Regions from separate parts of the Paraglaciecola sp. L3A3 genome, predicted to be linked through region 1. Evidence: predicted binding sites of a transcription regulator. Region 1 holds the regulator's gene; each other region holds the start of a gene.
The links. The regulator sigma-54, encoded in region 1, starts transcription at its own class of promoters, with help from an activator protein. The targets are predictions, from matches to a motif close to GTTGGCACGNNNNTNGNNT.

Region 1 (3,287 bases):
AATCAAGAAAGTGGTCGGGTTATTACAATTTTCCAACCCGAATCTAAAAACAAAGTTAACAGCGTCAAACAACAGGGATCAAAACCTTAATGGCCGTATTAAAAGCCTCTCATTTAGCCAAGTCTTATAAATCACGACAAGTTGTTAGAGATGTCAGCTTAGAGGTATCCACAGGACAAATTGTTGGCTTGTTAGGGCCAAATGGTGCCGGAAAAACCACAACCTTTTATATGATTGTTGGCTTAGTCCCCCTTGATAAGGGTGAAATATATATTGATCAACAAGCTTTAACTTTACAACCCATGCATGTCCGAGCCCGACAAGGTATCGGTTATTTACCACAAGAAGCCTCTATTTTTAGAAAGCTCACTGTTTATCAGAATTTAATGGCTATATTGCAAACTCGCAAAGAGCTATCCAAAGAACAAAGAGAACAACAGGCTGACTCATTATTGGATGAGTTTAACATTAACCATATTCGCAACAGCTTAGGCATGAGCCTTTCTGGTGGAGAACGCCGCCGTGTAGAAATTGCTCGGGCACTGGCAGCAGATCCTGAGTTTATTCTACTTGACGAACCATTTGCAGGGGTCGACCCTATTTCAGTAAATGATATAAAAAAAATAATTCAACATTTACGAGACCGAGGGATAGGTGTATTAATTACTGACCATAACGTACGTGAAACCTTAGATGTATGCGAAAAAGCTTATATAGTAAGTCACGGTGAACTCATTGCATCTGGTACCTCAGAAGAAGTTTTAAGTGATCAACGTGTAAGAGATGTATACCTTGGTGAGCAATTCAGGCTATAGTTAGCCATAAATTGACTCGGCTGATATCAACAACGAATTAAACATAAATTAAACATAAGAAGTAAATGAAACCCTCTTTACAGTTAAAATTTAGCCAACAACTCACAATGACACCTCAGTTGCAGCAAGCGATTAAGCTCCTGCAACTGTCTACACTTGACTTACAAACAGAGATCCAAGAGGCACTTGATTCAAACCCTCTATTGGAAGTAGACGAGCAATTTGATAGTGCTGGTGATAAAGCTTTAGAAACCAATCATGATGCCAATGGCGCAAATGACGCTTCAGAGGTCAATGTCGACAATATTGACTCAGGCGATGCTTTACAAAACAACGATATTCCAGAAGACTTACCATTAGATAGCACTTGGGATGAATATTTAAGTGCTTCATCTGCCCCAGCGCCTTCACCTGTTAGCAGTTCTGGCCCGTCACATGATGACGACCAAATTTTCCAAGGTGAGACCACTGACAATATTCAAGACCATTTACTTTGGCAAGTGCGCCTGACCCATTTCAGCGATAACGATCAAGCCATAGCTATCGCCATTATTGATTCTATTGATGAAGGTGGTTATTTAACCATCAGCACAGAAGAAGTATTGGCCAGCATGGACGATGAAGAAATTGAGTTAGATGAAGTAGAAGTGGTACTTAAACGTATTCAAATGCTCGATCCAATCGGCTCTGGCGCCAGAAGCGCACAAGAATGCCTACTGATTCAATTAAAACAGTTTGCAGCTGAAACTCCATGGCTAGCAGAAGCCAAAATGTTAATTACCGACTATTGTGATCTGATTGGTAGTAAAGATTATCGTACCTTAATGCGTAAAACTCGTCTAAAAGAAGAAGAGTTACGAGAAGCCATGCGTTTACTACAAACGCTCAACCCTCGTCCGGGTACGGCTATCGTTACTGGAGAACCAGAATACGTTATTCCAGATGTATCGGTAAGCAAAAAAAATGGTCGCTGGGCCGTTGAACTTAACCCAGACAGTTTGCCAAAGCTGAACGTAAATCAGCAATATGCAGCCATGAGTAAAAGTGTCAAAAACAGTTCTGATAGCCAATTTATTCGTTCTCATTTACAAGAAGCCAAATGGTTTATTAAAAGTGTTGAGAGTCGGAACGAAACCTTATTAAAAGTATCTAATTGTATAGTACAACAACAAATGGGATTTTTTGAACACGGTCCCGAAATGATGAAACCTATGGTGTTAAATGATGTGGCAGAAATGGTGGACATGCACGAATCGACTATTTCACGAGTAACCACGCAAAAGTATATGCATACACCTAGAGGTATTTTTGAACTTAAATATTTTTTCTCAAGCCATGTAGCAACAGATGCGGGCGGAGAATGTTCATCAACAGCCATTAGAGCGTTGATCAAAAAGCTGGTCGCAGCTGAAAAGCCAAGTAAACCTTTAAGCGACAGCAAAATTGCACAATTGTTGGCCGACCAAGGTATACAAGTGGCCAGGCGAACAATAGCAAAATACCGGGAATCATTATTGATACCCCCGTCTAACCAACGTAAGAGCCTATTATAGGCGAATTTTAGAAGGAAGAGGCGATATGCAAATTAACCTTACTGGTCATCATGTAGATATTACAGATTCTTTGAGAGACTATGTCGACACTAAATTCACCAAGTTAGAACGACATTTTGATCATATCAACAATGTGCACGTAATTTTAAATGTAGAAAAGCTTAGTCAAAAAGCCGAAGCTACATTACACCTCAGTGGAACGGAGGTGTTCGCAACATCTGAGCATGCAGATATGTATGCAGCAATAGATGGCTTAATCGATAAACTTGATAGACAAGTGATTAGGCATAAGGAAAAAGTCAAACGCCATTAACTATAGAATCCCATAATGGAAATTAAAGACATTCTTCACCCTGACTGCACTTTATGTGCAGTTCAGGGCACTAGTAAAAAAAGAGTACTTGAACTCATTAGCCAAACGGCGTCTCAAGTGATTAGCAACATAGATCAAGCAACCATACTGGCCAGTTTAACCGGCAGAGAAAAAATGGGTAGCACTGGGATTGGCAATGGTATCGCCCTCCCCCATGGTAGATTAAAAGATCTAGAAAATGTCTTAGCCATAGTGGTCACCAGTGAAACACCTATTCCCTATGATGCTATTGACAATCAACCTGTAGATATTTTTATTGCTATTTTAGTGCCAGAAGAAAAAGCATCCGAACACTTAGGTACTTTATCTGCGATTGCCCAAAAATTAACGAACAAAGATACATTACATAGAATTCGCAGTGCAAAAACTAATCAAGAACTATTTGAGGTTATGAGCTAAATGAAACTCATCATTATCAGCGGACGATCAGGCTCAGGTAAATCTGTAGTATTACGAGCATTGGAAGATCTCGGTTACTATTGTGTAGACAATATCCCAGTTAACTTGTTGCCCACTCTGACCCACACAGTGGTAGATGAATACGAT
Region 2 (3,287 bases), 2.6 Mb from region 1:
GGGAATATGAGTTGATCATATTCAAATTTTATTCTGGAATTAATCTCACCTGATTCAATGAGGTGTTTTTGACCATTTTCCCATTAGTTAATGCTACTTTATCTATATCAACAGTCTCGTTTAAAGTGATTAAAGGTCGTGATGCAGCCTGTATTAAAATTGGTTCGGATATATGGTTCGGTATTAAGCTTTGTGCAGACGCAACAACTGCCTGTGACTTAATTCCTACAATACGGGCATTGATTAAATAACCATCATTAATTTTTAGCATAGTACCGCCGACTATATAACGAGCTGGCATTTCTTCGCTTAACTCTTCGTAATCTTTACTAAAGGCAAAGTCTCCCTTTTCGGTCACCCTAATATAACCTGTTGTTTTAAAATCAATGACGGGTATTCCAAATTTATGTACTTCATGAATTAAACTTTCGGCTATTTGTATGCCAAGAATATTGGCTTGATTATAATCACTGTTTAACATCACAAAACTTGTCACAGCTACTGGTGTGGTTTCGTTTACATACTCTAGATTCGCCATTAAATCTTGCATCAAACCGCGAACATAGTAATTAATATTATGTGTGTCTGCATATTGAACTTGTTGCGGAAGTTTTTTGTTATGCTGATTAGCTTGGGTTTCGGCTTGTTGCTCTGTTTGCATGGATTGTTTGTGTTCAGTCCTAACATTATTGTTAAATTGTTTTTGAAACATTAGGCTAGATTGCAATGGATCTGCATTTTGCTCTGATGAGCTAATATTATGTCTTTGCGAAAGGTTGTCAAAGTTGGAGTTTTCATCAGTCATTTCTTCTGATCCGAAAATCGCACAACCTGATAATGTTAAGCTTATTAGTAGAGGCAATGTTTTTAGTATCATGATTATTCCTAATAGCCGTTGCGATAAATTTGGTTGTTTTTAAGGGTCACTTTTGAAGAACTCCACATGGCATCGTTTGGCACATAATCTGTGGCTGCGGCAAGCACGATATTTTCAGGCAGTTGTATTAAACGAATATTAACTACAGTGCTGTTTTCTTGAGGGGTATAAGTACCTGTCAAAAAAAAGTCAGCTGCAATGTCTTTATTTAAGTCTTGTAAATCTCTGCTTAACATTTTGTCAGCGGTGGCTGTAATTTTAATTGACGGCATAGTTTTATATTCGACTACTTTAAAGCCTGCCTGAGTGGCAAAAGTCATTAAACTTTCTTGGATTTGAATTCCGAAAGCTTGTTGTTGAGGCAAAGCCTCGCCGCTGATACCCAAAGCCGGTAAAATGGTGCCGACTGCAACTGTGCCATTATTGTCTATCATTTGAGAGGTGCTAAGTAACTGTCTTGCAAGTTTTTCTACATGTTTATGCAAAGAGTTTTGTGTTTGGTTGTTTCTGTCAGTCAGTTGTGCATTATTGTTTGTTTGATCCAACTCAGCTAGGGCACAACTAGATAAAAATATAATGAATGGCAAAACCATTAATAATTGACGCATAGATAATTCACATACTCAAAAAGTCTTAGTTCCTAGAAAGCAAAAAAAGTGCCAAGGGAGATTGACTCAAAACTTCTGTGAAAAATGGCTAGCTAACTTAAAAAGAACCCCTAAAAAATTCTGCGAGTTATTGTTAGATACACCTTGTGTTGTTATCCAACAAGATCTTCAACAACTATCACTTTTGGTTTGCTCGAATAATATTCTTATCAGTTAGTCTTATATTCATTAGAAGCAACTTGGTTAGTGTTGCTTCTTTCGCACGATACAAAGTTATTAAAAAATATAATGTATTTTTAACTCATAATGTTTTACATTTTAGCTCAGAATTAATTTTGTTATTTAACAATGGTTTATATAATTTTAACTAAACTGAAGGGATCATAATGAACACACACATACTTAAATCGAAATCTTTAATTGCGGCAACATGTTTAGCTGCTTGTTTGTCATTTAATGCTATGGCCGAAGAGGAAGATAACTCTGGTTTAGGTTTTAGTGCAAAAGTTGGTACTTTAGGTCCAGGGCTTGAACTAGATTACCGGTTTAACGATTACTTTAATGTTAGGTTGCAAGGTAATAGTTATGCTTACGACGATGATTTTGAAGAAGATGGAATTGATTACACGGGGGAACTAGATTTATCTACTTATGGTTTATTAGTTGATTGGCGTCCATTTGCTGGTACCTTCCGTTTTACCGGTGGTGCATACTCAAATAGTAATGAACTGAGAGGTAGTGCAGAAAGTGATGGCACTGATGAATTTGAAATTGGTGACCAAGAATACCGTGGTAGTAGTAGCGACCCATTAAGATTACAAACATCTGTTACTTTAGGTTCTGGGACAGCAGGTTACTTTGGTTTAGGTTGGGGCAATTCTGATCCCTCTGGTTTTATGTTTTCATTTGAGTTAGGTGTGTTGTTTTCTGGCGCTCCTGAAGTGGAGTTAGATTATAGCGGTACGGCTGTTCGTGCAGATGGTCAAGGCTCATCATTTGATGTAAATGGCTCTAGCGCAGAGGCACAAACATTTCGCGCTGAAATAGACACGGAAGTGGCAAACCTTGAAGAAGATATCTCTGAGTTTGAAATGTATCCAGTGATTGCTTTAGGTATAGGTTACCGTTTCTAAGCATTTTTTTCGTAACTGAATTAAAAATATAAAAGGGCGGATTGATTTAATCTGCCCTTTTTGTTTGCTAATACCTAACTGATTATTTGCTCTAGAGTATGAGTGTCGCCTGCTTTCACTATTTCGCCTTGAGTAATAGCGGTTTCAACACAAAGCATAGTCAGGTAACTGTCGTCTGCCATGTCAGCCATAGCAATAGATTTATCTTGCCAAGGGTTCCAAATTATCATGCTGTCGTGGCCACGGGAGTTAACAGTGGTAATTTGAGTGCCATCTAAAATATCGACTTTGGGGGCTTTATCCAGATGAACTCTGTCGGTTTCTTCTGTAAAAAAATATGGAGTAGGGGTGTCAAAACTATCAAACCCTTGGGTTTTATCTAGATACTTTCCTGACAATCCAGAAAGCTGACACTGGTTAATGTCAGAAACAGTAAAGTAACTATGTAGAGCACAATTAAATTTAAAAGCCTCAGAGCCGATATTTTTCGTTTTTAGCTGAATACTAAGCGTGTCTCCCACCAATACATCTAGTACTAATTGGGTATTACCTGCAAAACCTTCTCCTTGACTTGATGACGGTTTAATACTCACTAGTGTTCCTTTAGGCGTATCTTGACTACTAATAATTTCCCATTGTTGATCTCGAACATACCCATGGGCAGAATAT
Region 3 (3,287 bases), 1.9 Mb from region 1:
TATCACCTACATTAGCCATACCATCTGACGTTAAAATAACGCGGTTATTAAACCCTGGCATATACATTTTTTCAGCTTGTTGATAAGCCAGTTTTATACCTGCAGCGGCATTAGTGCCACCTTCAGTAGATAGCGAGTTAATAACCTGAAAGATCTTACCTTTATCGCTTATTTTAGTTGCAGGTAGAGCAATAGTGGCAGAGTCACTATAGGTAATTAGAGCAATGCTGTCTTGCTCATCTAATTGTGAAACCAAGGTGGTAAATGCTTTCTTTAATAAGGCTAAATTATAGCCGCGCATTGAGCCTGATATATCCGCCACTAAACACCAGGTTACTTGGGTTGCGCTCATTATCTGTTAATTTTTTTGTTTGTACGCCTAAATGAAGAACGTGATAGCCTTCCCTAAAAGGTGAAGGAAATACCTGTGCACTGATGCCAAATACGTCCTTACTTTCTTGATAGTTATAGTCAAACGCATTAACAAACTCTTCAATGCGGATACCAGCAGCATTGGGGAATCTATTATTACTCAACATGTTTGCTGCTAATTTATATGAAGCTGAAGTCAACATCCATTGAAAAAGTTGAAATAGCTTTGTTTGAGGTCTCTATTGTGGGGTTCACCCCGTATTTCTTGAAAATCTGATAAGGGGAACGAAGGTTTATCTGCTCAATTTTTTTCACATTGCTAGGCTGACTATCAATGTTGCCATCTTCATCACGGCTGATAGAAATACCAGATATACGCTGCAAAGCTTCTGCAACGTTGGCATCATCCATTTTACCTACATCTTCAGCGATAATAGAATCGACAATACCTTTCTCATGGCGCTTACGAATATTTTGTTCTTCAACTGAGCGCCTATAACCTGAGACTTCAATCATTTCAGACTCTCTGTCATTTTTTGCTTTTTGTTGCTGCCTAGCTTCTTCAGCAATGACATCTGACGATTGAGCTGGTACCGCTTCAGACTCTGTGTTTTTATTTTTATTTTGAGAGGTTGAACAGCTAGATATTGTTAAGACCGTTGATATAGTGAGTGATAGCAACTTCAGTCGATTGTTTCTCATTGTAATTTCCTTTTTTAGGCTAATGAGATCATGGTAGGCAATTGTTTATCGTTTATTGTCATGGTTTCATCATGATTTAAAAGATAATTATCATTTTTATTTCACTAAATCTCACTTTGAGAAATTAGCTTGTAGATTATATAGGCAGCTATAAAAGCTTATCACAGAGTGAAAAGATTAGCTGCGGGTTACGAAATTCAAGTTGCGAGGTTAACCAAGATTTGAAACAGCTACGATCTTTTAAGCATAATATAAAGGCTTGCCTGATAAGCTCACGAGACTATATTGAACATTAACAAATAATAGTTACGCATAACCCATTATATCCTACAGTACATGCTACTTCCGATATGTAAAGACAAGCATGGTTAACTAGGGCGTGTTGATCTTTGCTGTATAAATTTTGTTCTAACTAAACGCCTTTTAATCGCGGCGCTGGTTTGTAGGCCTAGTGGGCTAAGTCAAAAATCAGCAACAAAGAGTAAAAAGCGTTTAGGACGAACCCTTCGGGCAGCGTTTGTGCGGCATTTCTACTGCTTCAGCACTCATTCATGTAGAACAACTACATCACAATCGCGCTTTATTGTATAAATACCGCACAACTCGCTGCAAAATCGTACAGCAAAGATCAACACGCCCTAATAACTCTCCTTTTTAATCGTTAATTTCACCCACACACCTTCCTGACCAGTTGGACAGCTTTTTGGCACAGAAGCTGCTCTATGCCATGACTTACTCGTTTTTCTTATTTTTACAGCAGCAGTTGCTCAAAGAGAGTGCAAATGACCCTTAATATCTCACCAAGTTGGTGTGCCCAGCGTTTACCTGTTGGTTTTTATATCTTGTTTGGCTTGACCCTTTTGGGTCTTAGCTCCCCTTCTTTATCACAAACAGAAGACCAAAGCTTTACACCAGAGCAGGCATACCAGTTAATTTATGACCGCTGCGAAGGTTGCCACAATGATTATATTTTTGACGGTAACTGGTCGGTAGAAGACGTTGACGCCAGCGATATCGCCCATGGCAAAAATCAAAAACTATGGGAAGCCATGCTCAAAGCCGTGTCTATGGGAGACATGCCACCTGCCAAGAAAAAACAACTAACTCCACAGCAAAAAACGTCATTATTAGCTTGGCTTGAAACGTCTTTAGATAGTTACAGCAAGCAAAATCCCAACCCTGGTCGCGCGACCATTCGCCGTTTAAATCGCAGTGAGTACGCTAATTCAGTAAGAGATTTACTGGCATTAGATGTGGATGTGACCGACTCCTTGCCGGGTGACGACTCTGGTTATGGCTTCGATAACAATGCCGACGTACTAGGCGTGTCGACTACGCTGCTAGAAAGATACCTGTCTGTAGCCGGAAAACTCAGTAAACTCGCCACGGGTGTGGCTGGAAGTACGGCCAGTAAAAAAAGCTATCTTGTGCCTAAAGATGGCCCTTTACAAAATAGCGGTGTGCCTGCTTTTGATCTTCGCATGAATGATGATTTACCTTTGGACTCTCGAGGCGGTGGCAGTTTTGATTTTTATGCGCCAAAAGCTGGCCTGTATGAAGTGGCAGGTTTTATCAATGCCAACACCAATAACGAAGTAGATCGCCTAGACATTCACCGTCATAGTTATACTCTTACCTTACCCGCCGGCAGCCATAATATTGGCCTGAGCTTTCGTAAAAGTTTAGCACTGAATGAATACGTGCCGACTGCGCGCGAAGGTACCGACTATGTAGTGCTGCCTGAAAGTGAGCCTACCGAATTAGACCTAGACTTTATTCTTAATGGCAGCCGTGTACATACTAAAAAAGTGCCCTCGTATCATATGTCATCACGGTTTTCCCAAGCTGCTTTTTTACGAGATGTTCTCGAAATAGAAGTCATTGGCCCACTGGATACAAACAATCCATCACAGCATACAGATAGGACAAGTCAGACAACCCAGACTGACGCTATCGATACAAACACAATCCAGACTGACATCAATAAAACCCCAAGCTTGGCTAAAATTTTTGTTTGCTTGCCTGACTCGGCAGACTCTGCAGTGCCAACACAGCAGAGCAGCAAGGCAGAAATTGATTGTGCCACCCAGATCATTGCCAAACTATCAGCCGAGGCTTACCGCCGCCCAACAAATAACGCTGATATTCAGCCGCTACTGCATGTGTTTAAGCAAGCAAGAGCAGACTTAGATTTTACAGCCAGTATTGCCACT

Region 2: the regulator sigma-54 is predicted to act here: its motif matches at 1,523-1,541, upstream of GQR87_RS07950 (FlgO family outer membrane protein).
Region 3: the regulator sigma-54 is predicted to act here: its motif matches at 1,777-1,795, upstream of GQR87_RS11610 (DUF1592 domain-containing protein).

What each region holds. Positions count from the first base shown of each region.
Region 1 is NZ_CP047023.1:4,630,850-4,634,136, forward strand. It holds gene lptA (lipopolysaccharide transport periplasmic protein LptA) at 1-90, shown strand, start outside; gene lptB (LPS export ABC transporter ATP-binding protein) at 90-815, shown strand; gene GQR87_RS19125 (RNA polymerase factor sigma-54) at 881-2,368, shown strand; gene hpf (ribosome hibernation promoting factor) at 2,394-2,681, shown strand; gene ptsN (PTS IIA-like nitrogen regulatory protein PtsN) at 2,697-3,140, shown strand; gene rapZ (RNase adapter RapZ) at 3,141-3,287, shown strand, end outside.
Region 2 is NZ_CP047023.1:1,908,405-1,911,691, forward strand. It holds gene GQR87_RS07945 (FlgO family outer membrane protein) at 29-877, opposite strand; gene GQR87_RS07950 (FlgO family outer membrane protein) at 886-1,485, opposite strand; gene GQR87_RS07955 (hypothetical protein) at 1,872-2,618, shown strand; gene GQR87_RS07960 (D-hexose-6-phosphate mutarotase) at 2,693-3,287, opposite strand, start outside.
Region 3 is NZ_CP047023.1:2,780,624-2,783,910, forward strand. It holds gene GQR87_RS11595 (YfbK domain-containing protein) at 1-301, opposite strand, end outside; gene GQR87_RS11600 (von Willebrand factor type A domain-containing protein) at 288-539, opposite strand; gene GQR87_RS11605 (hypothetical protein) at 553-1,074, opposite strand; gene GQR87_RS11610 (DUF1592 domain-containing protein) at 1,857-3,287, shown strand, end outside.